Regions from separate parts of the Cellulomonas sp. P4_D11 genome, predicted to be linked through region 3. Evidence: riboswitches for the same ligand, from Rfam matches in the RefSeq annotation. Region 3 holds a riboswitch; each other region holds the start of a gene.
What was found. A riboswitch is a leader RNA that binds a small molecule or an ion and turns the genes downstream of it on or off. The one in region 3 is predicted to bind S-adenosylmethionine.

Region 1 (4,136 bases), on a different contig from region 3:
CAGCGCGATGATCACGGTCCCGAACAGGTAGCTGAGCAGCGCGTGCCCGAGCGCGGTCCGGCGCATCGACGACGAGCCCAGGTCGGTGTCGGAGATGGCGAAGCTCATGCCGACGGTCACGGCGACGTACGCGAAGTCGGTGTACCGCGGCGCCTCTCGCATGTGGAAGTCGATCCCACCGGCGCCGTCGGTCAGGTACATGCGCGCGTACCGCAGCGCGAACACCGTGTGGATCGCGGCCCACGACGCCAGCACGCTGGCGAGCACGGCGATCGTCGGCAGCAGCTGGCCGATCTCCTTCTCGACCAGCACGACGACGACCCCGACCAGGGTGACCAGCGCCGCGGCGAGGACGACGGCGTGCGCGCCGAACCGGGTGGGCTCCTCGCGCGTGGCGTGCGACGCGGTGTCGTCGGGACCCATCGGCGCGACCGCCGCCCAGGTCCACACGACGAACACCGCGGCCACGGTCGCCCAGCCGGCGAGGACCGCGGCGACCGCCGACGTCCAGCCGACGACGGCGGCGACGACCACCCCGGCCAGCACTCCGACCAGGAGTCGGACCAGCGACGACGAGTTGCTCACGCCGCCAGTGTTCCGCTCCCGACGGCGGGATCAGGGAGGTGTCACCCCAGTGTGTCGAGCGCCTGCGTCAGGTCGTCGATGAGGTCCGCCGGGTCCTCGAGGCCCACCGACAGCCGCACGGTCGACTCGCCGATGCCGACGGCCGCGCGCCCCTCGGGGCCCAGCTTGCGGTGCGTCGTCGTCGCCGGGTGCGTGACCATCGACTTGGCGTCGCCGAGGTTGTTGGAGATGTCGACGATCCGCAGCGCGTCGAGCACGCCGAACGTCACCTTCTTGGCGACGTCGGGCTGCGCGCCCGCCGGCACTGCGAGGTTGAACGTCACGACGGTCCCGCCGCCGGACTGCTGCGCGAGCGCGAGCTCGTGCTGCGGGTGGCTCGCCAGGTACGGGTAGCGGACCAGCGACACGCCGGGCTGCTGCTCGAGCCAGGTCGCCACCTGCAGGGCCGACGCCGTCTGGTGCCGCACGCGCAGCGACAGCGTCTCGAGGCCCTTGAGCAGCACCCACGCGTTGAACGCCGACAGCGACGGCCCGGTGTTCCGGATGAGCGTCTGCACCGGCCCGTGGATGTACTCGTCGGTGCCCAGGATCGCGCCGCCGAGCACCCGCCCCTGGCCGTCGATGTGCTTGGTCGCCGAGTACACGACGACGTCCGCGCCGAGCTCGAGGGGCCGCGAGAGCACCGGGGTGGCGAACACGTTGTCGACGACGACGGTCGCGCCGGCGGCGTGCGCCAGCCGGCTGACGGCGGCGATGTCGACCAGGTCCTGCATGGGGTTGGACGGCGTCTCGAAGAACACGACGTCCGCCGGCGTCGAGAGCGCCTCCTCCCACTGCGAGAGCTCGTGCCCGTCGACGTAGTCGGTGCGCACGCCCCACTTGGCCAGGATCTCCTCGAAGATCACGACGGTCGACCCGAACAGCGCGCGCGCGGACACGATGCGCGACCCCGACTGCACGAGCGCGGCGAGCGACGTGAACACCGCGGACATGCCCGACGCCGTCGCGAACGCCGCCTCGGCGCCCTCGAGCAGCCGCAGGCGCTCCTCGAACGTGGACACCGTCGGGTTGTTGTAGCGGCTGTAGAGGAACCGGTCGGCCTCGCCGGCGAACGCGGCCTCGGCCTCCGCGGCGGCGTCGTAGACGTACCCCTGCGTCAGGAAGATCGCCTCGGAGGTCTCCTGGAACTGCGAGCGGACCAGCCCGCCGCGCACGGCGAGGGTGTCGGGCCGCAGGTCGGTGCGCGGGGCGCGGCGGTCGTCCCAGTCGCCGGGGCCGGGGACGCGCCGGGGGTTCACGCCTGCCGCCACGGCAGGCCGGCGGCGCGCCAGCCGGAGTGACCGCGGTGACCGTCGGGGCCGACGTCACCCTCGAAGCCCTCGAGCACGTTGTAGGCCGGGCCCAGGCCCGCGGCGGTCGCGGCCTGCGCGGCGGCGATCGACCGGACGCCGGAGCGGCACAGGAACACCACGGGTCGACCGGCCCCGACGCCGGCGTCGGCGAGCTGCTTGAGGAACTGTGGGTTGGGCCGTCCCGACGGGTAGGAGACCCACTCGACCAGGGCCGCGCGCCCGTCGAGCGCCGCGGAGTCGGGGATGCCGACGTACCGCCACTCGGCGTCCGTGCGGACGTCGACGAGCACGGCGGTCTCGTCGGACGTCAGGAGGTCCCAGGCCTGCTGGGGGGTCAGGTCACCGGCGTAGCTCATCAACGGCCTCGTCTCATCGGTCCTGGCGGTAGCACCCTCGGCCGGGCACGTGGTGCCCGCGGGTTGCTGCGGCGTCGTCGAGCCAGATCTCTCAGCCGCTCTGGATGGTGCCGGTGATGCTACGCGCGGTCGGCAGGTCCGAACCAACTGGTGGACACGGTGTCCCGTCAGGCGAGACGAACCGCGCGGTGCGTTGACAGGTGCCGCGGGCTGCCGCGACCCTCGTTGCAGGTCATGAGCGCCAGCGTCAAGCCCCGGCTCGCTGGCCGGCAACCCTCCTCCGCGGTGGGGTGCCCCGGGTGACGACCTGGCCGCGCCCCGTCCGGGGTTCGGCAAGCGCGGGGTCCCACCTGTCGAGGGTGTCCCCCCGGAACGTGTCGGAGGACCACCATGACCATCATCGCCGAGCGCACCTCGTGTGCTTCCGTCGACGTCGTGGGTGCGCTGCTCCCCGTCGTCGGCGGCACCACCACCGTCCCGCTCGTGGACGGCACCCAGCGCGTGTACGCCAACCTCGACTACGCCGCCAGCGCGCCCGCGCTCGAGGCTGTCGCGGCGCGCGTGACCGAGGTGCTGCCGCTCTACGCCTCCGTGCACCGCGGCGCCGGGTACCTGTCGCAGGTGTCCACCGCGCTGTACGAGTCCGCGCGGCAGACGATCGCGCGGTTCGTCGACGCGCGTCCCGACGACGTCGCGATCATCACGCGCAACACCACGGACTCCCTCAACCTGCTGGCCGGCGTCGTGCCGTCCGGCGGTCGGGTGCTGGTGCTGGACGTCGAGCACCACGCCAACCTGCTGCCCTGGGTGCAGTCGTCCGAGCGGCACGGCAACCGCACGACGATCCTGCCCATCCGCGACACCGTGGCCGCGACCCTCGATGCCCTGCGCGCCGAGCTCGCCCGGCAGCCGTACGCCCTGGTCACCGTCACGGGCGCCTCCAACGTGACGGGGGAGGCGCTGCCGATCGACGAGGTCGTCGCACTCGCCCACGCCGAGGGCGCCCGGGTCGCGGTCGACGGCGCGCAGCTGGTCCCGCACCGGGGCTTCTCGCTGACGTCGACGGACGCCGACTACGTCGCCTTCTCGGGCCACAAGACGTACGCACCGTTCGGCGCGGGGGCCCTCGTCGGCCGCCGCGACTGGCTCGACACGGGCACGCCGTACCTCGCAGGGGGAGGTGCGGTGCGCGACGTGCGGACCGATCGGACGGTCTGGCAGCCGGCGCCGGCGCGGCACGAGGCGGGCTCGCCGAACGTGCTCGGCGCGATCGCCCTGGCCGAGGCGTGCGACCAGCTGGCGGCCCTCCCCGCCGGCGCCCTCGCCGCGCACGAGGAGGCGCTGCGGGCGCGGCTCGTCGAGGGGCTCTCGGGCATCGACGGTGTCGAGATCGCGCGCATCTGGCCGGACTCCGCGGCGCCGGTCGGCGTCCTCACGTTCACCGTGCCGGGTCACGACCCGGGCCTGGTCGCCGCGTACCTCGCCGCCGAGCACGGCATCGGCGTCCGCGACGGCCGCTTCTGCGCGCACCCGCTGCTCGCGCACCTCGGCGCGTCGGGCGGCGCCATCCGCGCGTCGGTGGGCGTCGGGACGACGAGCGAGGCCGTCGACCGCCTGGTCGAGGCGCTCACCGCGTACCTCGCGTCAGGTCCGGCCGTCCGGTACGAGGTGGTCGACGGCTGCTGGGCGGTCGTCGACGACACGCGCCCGCTGCTCGCCGTGCACGGCCTGGACCACCTGGCCGCGACAGCCGCAGCCGCCTGCGGCCCGGCCCTGGACGACTGACCGCCGCCCTGCCACCCCCCGGCCCGCCCGACCGAGAACGTCACTTCGCCGCCAGAAC
Region 2 (4,136 bases), on a different contig from region 3:
AGGTCGGCGGCTGGCGCGAGCGGCTCGAGCTGATCCTCGCCATCCAGCAGCCGATCCTGCGGGCGCACCCGTGGCTCGCCCGGACGACGACCGTGCTGCACGCCGTCGGGCCGGGGCGCCTCGCCTGGATGGAGGGGATGCTCGCGGCCCTGGAGGACACCCCGCTGTCGGAGCGGCAGAAGGTCGGGGCGATCGGGCTGCTGGCCACGCACGCGCTAGACCAGCTGCGGGTCACCGAGGAGCTGACCGGCAGCGCGCGCACCACCGCGGTCGGGTCGGCGAGCGACGCCGAGGAGGCCCCGGACCTGGGCGACCTCATCGGCGTCCTCGCGTCGCCGTCCACCCACCCGGCGCTGCTGCGCGCCTCCGCCGCGGGCGCCTTCTCGTTCGGGCCGGACGACCGGTCCGAACGGACCGACGGGCCCGAGCTCGACTTCGGGACGGTGCTCATCCTCGACGGCATCGACCGGCTGATCGCGCTCGCCGACCCCGCCACCTGAGCCGCCCACAGCCCCCGGCCGTCCACACGGCGCAGAGAGGTGTGGGCGGCGCCGGGCAGACTGCGACGCATGACCTCGACCGACGTCCCGCGCACCGGCCGTTGCTTCGGTGACGGCAACCCCCTCTACGAGCAGTACCACGACGAGGAGTGGGGCGTGCCCGTGCACGGCGAGCACGCCTTGTTCGAGCGGTTCGCGCTCGAGGGCTTCCAGTCCGGCCTCGCCTGGATCACCGTGCTGCGCAAACGGCCCGCGTTCCGGGCGGCGTTCGCCGGGTTCGACCCGGAGGTGGTCGCCGAGTTCGGGGACGACGACGTCGCGCGGCTGATGGCGGACGTGGGCATCGTGCGCAACCGCGCGAAGATCGAGGCGACGATCGCCAACGGCCGCGCGCTGCGCGAGCTGCACGCCGCCGGCGGCACGCTCGACGCAGTCCTGTGGTCGCACGCGCCCGACCGGACCGCGCACGTCCGGCCTGTGACCTGGGCGGACGTCCCGGCGCAGACCGACGAGTCGCGCGCGCTCGCCAAGGAGCTCAAGTCGCTGGGATTCCGCTTCGTCGGACCGGTGACGGCCTACGCCGCGATGCAGGCGTGCGGGGTCGTCGACGACCACCTGGCCACCTGTCCGTCGGCCGCTCGCGATCACCCGCCGGAGTGAGCACTACTCCTGCCGGGTGACGCTGCCGTGGGGGTCTCGGAACCGACTGTGACGCGGACTACAGTGCCGCACATGACGGAGATGCCCGACCACGACAGCCGGCGCGACGCCGTGCGCGCGGCGGCCGAGGCTCTGACGGACAACGTCGTCCCCGACGCCGGGATCCTCGCGGCGGTCCAGGACGGGCTGCTGTCCGTCCCCGCCGGCTCCCCCAGCTCGTGGTTCGACGTGCCGTCGCAGCGCGGCCGTCTGCAGACGAGCACGCTCGCCCCGCGCCGCCCGCACTGACGGGAGACGTGCGCGCCCGCCGGTGAGCGGGCGCGACATTGCGCCGCCCCGGCCGCGCCCGCCCGCGGGCGCGTCGGCGACCTGAGACCGGGGACGCTCGACGGACGCTCACGTCTCACGGACCGAGCATGGTTGCCCAGCATGTGATCGGCGGTCTACCATCGCGCCTACCATCCAGAGCGGCCGAGAGACCTGGCTCGACGACGCCGCAGCAACCCCCCTCCCCGCCGAGGGTGTGGGTGCTTCCGCCAGGGACGATGGAGTGAGCCATGTCCCCGCAGACCGCGTGTCACCGCACCAGCCCGGTGTCGACGACCGCCACCACCGCCACGGGCTCGCCGTGAGCGCCGCCGCCGTGGAACCCCGCACGCCCGGCCTGCACGTCGCGCCCGAGCCGCGCGCGCATACGGCGAACGACCGTCCGACCATCTCGTTCGAGCTCTTCCCCCCGCGCAACCCGGACGCCGCGCCGCGGCTGTGGTCGACCATCCGGGAGCTCGAGTCGGTGCACCCGGACTTCGTCTCGGTGACGTATGGCGCGTCAGGCAAGACCCGGGTCACCACGCGCGCGCTGGTCCGCCGGCTGCTGCGCGAGACGACCCTCAACCCGATCGCCCACCTGACCTGCGTCGGGACGTCGCGCGCGGAGATCACGGAGATCGTCGGGGAGTTCCTCGACGAGGGGCTCCGCTCGTTCCTGGCGCTGCGCGGAGACCCGCCGTCGGACCGCGGCGACTGGGAGGCGCACCCCGACGGCCTGCAGACGGCCGGCGAGCTGGTCGAGCTGCTGCGCGACATCGAGGCCCAGCGCTGCGCCGACAGCCCGTCGCAGGCGGTCCGCGCCCGGGTCCGGCCGCTGTCGGTCGCGGTCGCGGCGTTCCCGCGCGGCAACCACGCCACGGGCGGCACGCGCGCGCAGGACGTGGCGTCGCTGCTGGCCAAGCAGCAGGCCGGCGCTGACTTCGCTATCACGCAGGTCTTCTTCGACGCCGACGACTACCTGGGTATCGTGGCGGAGGCCCGCGAGGCCGGCGTCACCATCCCGATCATCCCGGGCATCATCCCGACCACCGACCCGGCCCGCCTGCTGCGGGTGCAGGAGCTGACCGGCGTCCCCGTGCCGCAGAATCTCCTGGACCTGCTCGGCTCCGCCGACGACGAGCTCGACCGCCACCGCCGGGGGATCCGCGCCAGCGTCGACCTCGTCAACGGCGTCCTGGACGGCGGAGCACCCGGCGTCCACCTGTACACGTTCAACCAGCACCATGCCGCACTTGACCTGCTCGAGGGTGCACACCTCGACGGCGGAGCTCGGACAGCTCCCGACCTGGCCGGATGGCCGCAGGACACGGCACCCGCCCGACCCCCGAGGGACTGAGAACCACATGAGCAACCCGACCTTCCCCGCCAGCTCCGTGCTCGGCTACCCCCGCATCGGCCCCCGCCGCGAGCTCAAGAAGGCCCTCGAGGCCTTCTGGGCCGGTCGCACCACCGCCGACGAGGTCGAGGCGACCGCCGCGGACCTGCGCCGCCGCACGCGCACCCGCCTGGCCGAGCTGGGCCTGGCCACCGACGTGCCGGCCATCCCGAGCGCGTTCTCGTTCTACGACCACGTGCTCGACGCCACCGCCGTGGTCGGCGCCGTGCCGGCCCGTTTCGCGGACGTGGTCGGCGCCGACGGCGCGCTCGACCTCGCCGGCTACTCGACCGTGGCCCGCGGTCGCGGCGACGACCTGCCGCTCGAGATGACCAAGTGGTTCGACACCAACTACCACTACCTGGTCCCCGAGATCGGCCCGGAGACCACGTTCCGGTTCGCCAGCGACCGCCCGGTCCGGGAGTTCACGGAGGCGCTGGCGGACGGCGTGCTCACGCGGCCGGTCCTCGTCGGCCCCGTCACGTACCTCGCCCTGGCCAAGGCGACCGAGGACGCACCCGAGGGCTTCGCGCCGATCGACCGCCTGGCCGACCTGCTGCCCGTCTACGCGGAGCTGCTGGAGGCCCTCGCCGCCGCCGGCGCCACCTGGGTCCAGCTGGAGGAGCCGGCCCTGGTCTCCGACTCGGTCGCCGTCCCGGCCGAGCAGCTGCTCGCGTCCGTCATCGAGGCGTACCGCGCGCTGGCCACCGACCTGACCCGCCCGCAGCGCCCGGCGATCCTCGTCGCGGCGCCCTACGGCGACCTCGGCGCGGCGTTCCCGGTGCTCGCCGCCACCGACGTCGAGGCCATCGGCATCGACCTGGTCCGCGGCCACGCGCCGACGGAGAAGGTCCCCGGCCTCGAGACCAAGACGCTGGTCGCCGGCGTGATCGACGGCCACAACATCTGGCGCGCCGACCTCGACGCCAAGCTGGCCGTCCTCGAGCAGCTCGAGGGCCTCGGCGCCGCCGCGGTGACCGTCGGCACCTCGACGTCGCTGTTCCACGTCCCGCACACGCTCGAGGACGAGCCGAACCTCGACGCGACGCTGAAGACCTGGCTCGCGTTCGCCGACGAGAAGGTCGTCGAGGTCGTCACGCTCGCCGAGGGCCTGACCGAGGGTCGCGAGGCCATCCACGAGCAGCTGCTCGCCGCGTCCGACGCGGTCAGCTCGCGCCGCACGGCGCCCGGCGTGGTCAACCCGGCCGTGCGCGACCGCGTGGCGGCGCTCGACGAGTCCGCCTTCAGCCGCGGCTCGTTCGACGAGCGCA
Region 3 (4,136 bases):
GCGGGCCGCACGCCGGGGCCGTTCCGGGACGAGCTGGCCACCGTCCTCGCGCTGCAGGCGGGGACCGCCCGCGCCGGCGAGCGGGCAGTCGCCAGCCCCGCGGTCGAGGGCTCGGAGCTCGACCTGTGGGTGCTCGCGTCCAGCGCGGGGGAGAGCGCGCGGGTGGCCGGTGAGCTCGGCCTGCCGCTCGCGGCGAACTACCACGTGAGCCCGGCGACCGTGCTGGAGACCGTCGCGGCGTACCGCGACGCCTTCACGCCCGGCGTGCTCGCGGCGCCGTACGTCGTCGTCTCGGCCGACGTGCTCGTCGCGGAGACGTCCTCCCGGGCGGCCGAGCTGGCCGACCCGTTCGCGGAGTGGGTGCTCTCGATCCGCAGCGGCGCGAGCGCGATCCCGTACCCGCGGCCGGGCAGGACGACGCCGTGGGAGCTCCGCGACGAGTCGGAGCGCGCGCTGCTGCGGGACCGGATCGACACGCGGCTGGTCGGCGACCCGGAGTCGGTGGCCCGCGGCCTGGACGCCCTGGTGCGCGCGACCGCCGCCGACGAGCTGCTCATCACCACGATCACGCACGACCCCGCGGACACGGCCCGCTCGTACGAGCTGCTCGCCCGCGCCTGGGGCCTCGGCGACGACGAGCTGGTCGGCGCCGGCGCCTCGTCCCGCACGACCTCGCGCGCCTGACCGAGACGGAGCCCGCGCTCGGTTCGCACGGACCACCCAGGCAGCCGAGCGACGCTGACGGGCTCGCAAGGGTGCGCCGGCGGGGTCGATGCAGGGATGGGTGCAGGACTCGTAGGCCCCAGGGCCACGGATGCTGCACCCATCCCTGAACCCATCGCGAGCGCTCCGGTGCGGGGAGGCGCGAGGGCGGGTCTGTGAAGGACGGTGCCGCGCGGCACGGCGCACACCCCGGCGCCGGGGCGCCGGGGTGTGCGGTCGGGTGCTCAGACGGCCGTGTGGTCGCCGATCCGGTGGTACGTGCGGTCGTGGTAGACGAGCGGGAGGGCGTCGTCGGCGATGCCGTGCTCCAGGGCCCGGACCGAGACGAGGTACGACCCGCCGACGGGCACCCGCTGCACGACGCGCCCGCGCAGCCAGGACACGGCCTCGTCGATGACGGGCTCGCCCGTCTCCAACGCGGTCCAGCCGCCGGCGGCGAACCGGTCGATGCCGCTGGTCGCGAACCGTGCCGACACGTCGTCCTGGGCGGCGGACAGGAAGCTGATCGCCAGGGTGCGCGCTCGGGACAGGGCGGGCCACGACGAGGACGTCGACGCCAGCGAGAACGCGAGCAGGGGCGGCTCGGCCGAGACGGAGATGACCGAGGTGGCCGTGAACCCGACGGGCCGCGCCTCGTCGTCGAGCAGGGTGACGACGGCGACGCCGGCGGGGTGCCGGCGGAACACGTCCTTGTAGGCCTGGGGGCTCAGCTGCGGCTCGTCCTGCTCCGCGAGGTCGGCGTCGAGCACGCGGAGGATCTCGGCGGTCATGCGGACACGACGGCCGGGTCGAGGGCGGCGCGCAGGGGAGCGAACGCGCGCTCGAGCCAGCGGTCGATCGCCGGGTCCAGGTCCGCGAGGTCGGCCTCCGTGAGGGCGAGCGCGCGGGTGGGGACGGTGGCCCCGAGCTCGACGAGCAGCGGTCGCAGGTGCACCTCGCCGGCGAGCAGGTGCGCCGGACCGCCCGAGACCACGAGCGGCACGGCGACCACGCCGGCCAGGCCGTCGGGGCCGTAGAGGTCGAGGAACGACTTGAGCAGCCCGGTGTAGGTCGCCTTGTACACGGGCGTGGCGACGACGAGCAGGCGCGCGGACGCGACCGTCGCGAGCGCGGGGTCGAGGAGCGAGCGGTCGGCCGTGAAGAGCTGGTGGCCGATCGTGGCGAGGTCGACCGTCGTGACGTCCGCGCCCTCGGCGAGCCGGTCCGCCACCTGCACGGCGGTGGCCAGGGTGCGCGACCCCGGCCTCGGGTTGCCCACGAGGGCGACGACGGAGGGGGCAGGCTGGTGGACCACGGTGGAGCTCCTTCTCGCTGCACGCTTGCCGCACCGGTCGGTACGGCCGGGTCATCTCCCGGAGCACCCCGTCGTGGAGGGGTTGCTGACCAGCGAGCCGGGGCTTCGCGCTGGTGCTCGTGACCTGGGCGGAGTTGTAGCAACGGGCGGCGGCCCGGCAAGGGCTTCTCCGGAGAATCCCGAATGACGGACAGCGGCGGGAACCGCAAGGATGCGTGTCGAGAACGTGCGACCGGCTCCGACCAGTGGACGGGAGCCCGCTGGGGGCCACGAGATCAACGGGAGCGCACCGTGAAGTACCTGCTGATGATGAAGTACTACCTCGAGGGCGTCCCGTCGATCGACACCTGGGCGCCCGAGGACGTCCGGCGACACATCCAGTTCCAGCACGACCTGGGCGCCGAGCTGGTGGCCGCCGGCGAGCTCGTCGACGGCCAGGGGCTGGCGTGGCCGGACACCGCGAAGTTCGTGCGGTCGGACGGCGTGTCCGCCCCCGAGGTGGTCGACGGCCCGTTCGCCGAGTCGAAGGAGTTCCTCGCGGGCTACTGGCTGGTCGACGTGGAGGACGAGGCCCGGGCCATCGCGATCGCCGCGCAGGCGTCGGCCGCCCCGGGGCCGGGCGGCGTGCCGCTGCGGCAGGAGTTCGAGGTCCGCGCCCTGATGAATGCGCCGGACCCTGACTGACCCGCCCGCCCCGACCGTGGACGACCTGCTGCGCGCGCTCGCGCCGCAGGTCCTCGGCGTGCTGGTCCGGCGGTCCGGGGACCTCGCGGATGCCGAGGACGCCCTGCAGGAGGCGCTGCTGGCCGCCACCACCCAGTGGCCCGAGCGCGGCGTGCCCGACAACCCGCACGCGTGGCTCGTCGTGGTCGGCAACAACAAGCTGGTGGACCGCTACCGCAGCGAGGACGCCCGGCGGCGGCGCGAGGAGCTCGTCGCCACCATGGACCTGGCGGGCGGCGCGCTCCAGGCCGACGACTCGCTGCTCCTGCTCTTCGGCTGCTGCCACCCCGCGCTCAGCGCTCCGTCGGCGATCGCCCTCACGCTGCGCTCGGTCGGCGGGCTGACCACGGCCGAGATCGCGCGGGCGTTCGTGGTGCCGGAGCCGACGATGGCCCAGCGGCTCAGCCGGGCGCGCCGGACGCTGCGGGAGCTGGCCGGCCCGTTCCGGATGCCGTCGGCGGACGACTATCCCGCGCGGCTGCGGGCCGTGCTCCGCGTCCTGTACCTGATGTTCAACGAGGGCTACGCCAGCAGCACGGGGACGGCGGTCGCCCGCGCCGACCTGGCCGTCGAGGCGCTGCGGCTGACCCGTGACCTGCACGCGAGCCTCCCCGACGACGCCGAGGTGGCCGGCCTGCTCGCGCTCGTGCTCCTCACCGACGCCCGCCGCCCCGCGCGCACCGGCCCGCACGGCGAGCTCGTCGCGCTCCCGGACCAGGACCGGAGCCGGTGGGACCGCGCGATGATCGACGAGGGCGTGGCGCTGGTCGAGGGGGCCTTGGCGCGCGGCACGGTCGGCGAGTACCAGCTGCAGGCCGCGATCGCGGCGGTGCACGACGAGGCGCCGACCGCCGACGAGACCGACTGGCCCCAGCTGCTGGCCCTGTACGGCCTGCTCGAGCGCATGACCGGCAACCCGATGGTGACCCTGAACCGGGCGGTCGCCCTGGCGATGGTCCACGGCCCGGAGGCCGGCCTCGCGCTGCTGGACCAGCTCGACGGGCCGCTCGCGGGTCACCACCGCCTCGCCGCGGTGCGCGGTCACCTGCTCGAGCGGGCGGGCCGGCCGGACGAGGCCGCCGAGCAGCTGCTCGCGGCGTCCCGGGGGACCACGAGCCTGGCGGAGCGGGACTACCTGCGGCTGCAGGTGGCGCGCCTGCGGCACGCTCCGGCAGGCTGCTCGTCGTGACCATCGACGCGCACATCCTGCTCTCGCCCGCCGTGACCAACCTGCGCGACATCGGCGGGCGTCCGACCGCCGACGGCGGCACGGTCGCGACGGGGGTGGCCTACCGGTCGGCCGAGCTCGCGGACACCGCGGTCGCGACGGACCCGTCGCTGGCGAGTCTTGCGATCCGCACCGTGGTCGACCTCCGCACGCAGGACGAGCGGTCGG

Region 1: linked by a shared signal. The riboswitch ahead of AC1DT4_RS07715 (rhodanese-like domain-containing protein) and the one ahead of AC1DT4_RS12880 (NADPH-dependent FMN reductase) in region 3 are both predicted to bind S-adenosylmethionine.
Region 2: linked by a shared signal. The riboswitch ahead of AC1DT4_RS03075 (methylenetetrahydrofolate reductase) and the one ahead of AC1DT4_RS12880 (NADPH-dependent FMN reductase) in region 3 are both predicted to bind S-adenosylmethionine.

The regions. Positions count from the first base shown of each region.
Region 1 covers NZ_JBFUIK010000009.1:47,846-51,981, forward strand. Annotated here, with positions in the region: gene AC1DT4_RS07705 (DUF1345 domain-containing protein) at 1-585, opposite strand, end outside; gene AC1DT4_RS07710 (O-succinylhomoserine sulfhydrylase) at 627-1,820, opposite strand; gene AC1DT4_RS07715 (rhodanese-like domain-containing protein) at 1,880-2,293, opposite strand; SAM riboswitch class I at 2,304-2,404, opposite strand; SAM riboswitch class IV at 2,524-2,638, shown strand; gene AC1DT4_RS07720 (aminotransferase class V-fold PLP-dependent enzyme) at 2,684-4,078, shown strand.
Region 2 covers NZ_JBFUIK010000003.1:98,674-102,809, reverse strand. Annotated here, with positions in the region: gene AC1DT4_RS03090 (TetR/AcrR family transcriptional regulator) at 1-500, shown strand, start outside; gene AC1DT4_RS03085 (DNA-3-methyladenine glycosylase I) at 570-1,160, shown strand; gene AC1DT4_RS03080 (hypothetical protein) at 1,233-1,448, shown strand; SAM riboswitch class I at 1,616-1,712, shown strand; gene AC1DT4_RS03075 (methylenetetrahydrofolate reductase) at 1,789-2,826, shown strand; gene metE (5-methyltetrahydropteroyltriglutamate--homocysteine S-methyltransferase) at 2,834-4,136, shown strand, end outside.
Region 3 covers NZ_JBFUIK010000018.1:52,570-56,705, reverse strand. Annotated here, with positions in the region: gene AC1DT4_RS12890 (LLM class flavin-dependent oxidoreductase) at 1-684, shown strand, start outside; gene AC1DT4_RS12885 (flavin reductase family protein) at 948-1,493, opposite strand; gene AC1DT4_RS12880 (NADPH-dependent FMN reductase) at 1,490-2,017, opposite strand; SAM riboswitch class IV at 2,034-2,142, opposite strand; gene AC1DT4_RS12875 (YciI family protein) at 2,309-2,701, shown strand; gene AC1DT4_RS12870 (RNA polymerase sigma factor) at 2,682-3,929, shown strand; gene AC1DT4_RS12865 (tyrosine-protein phosphatase) at 3,926-4,136, shown strand, end outside.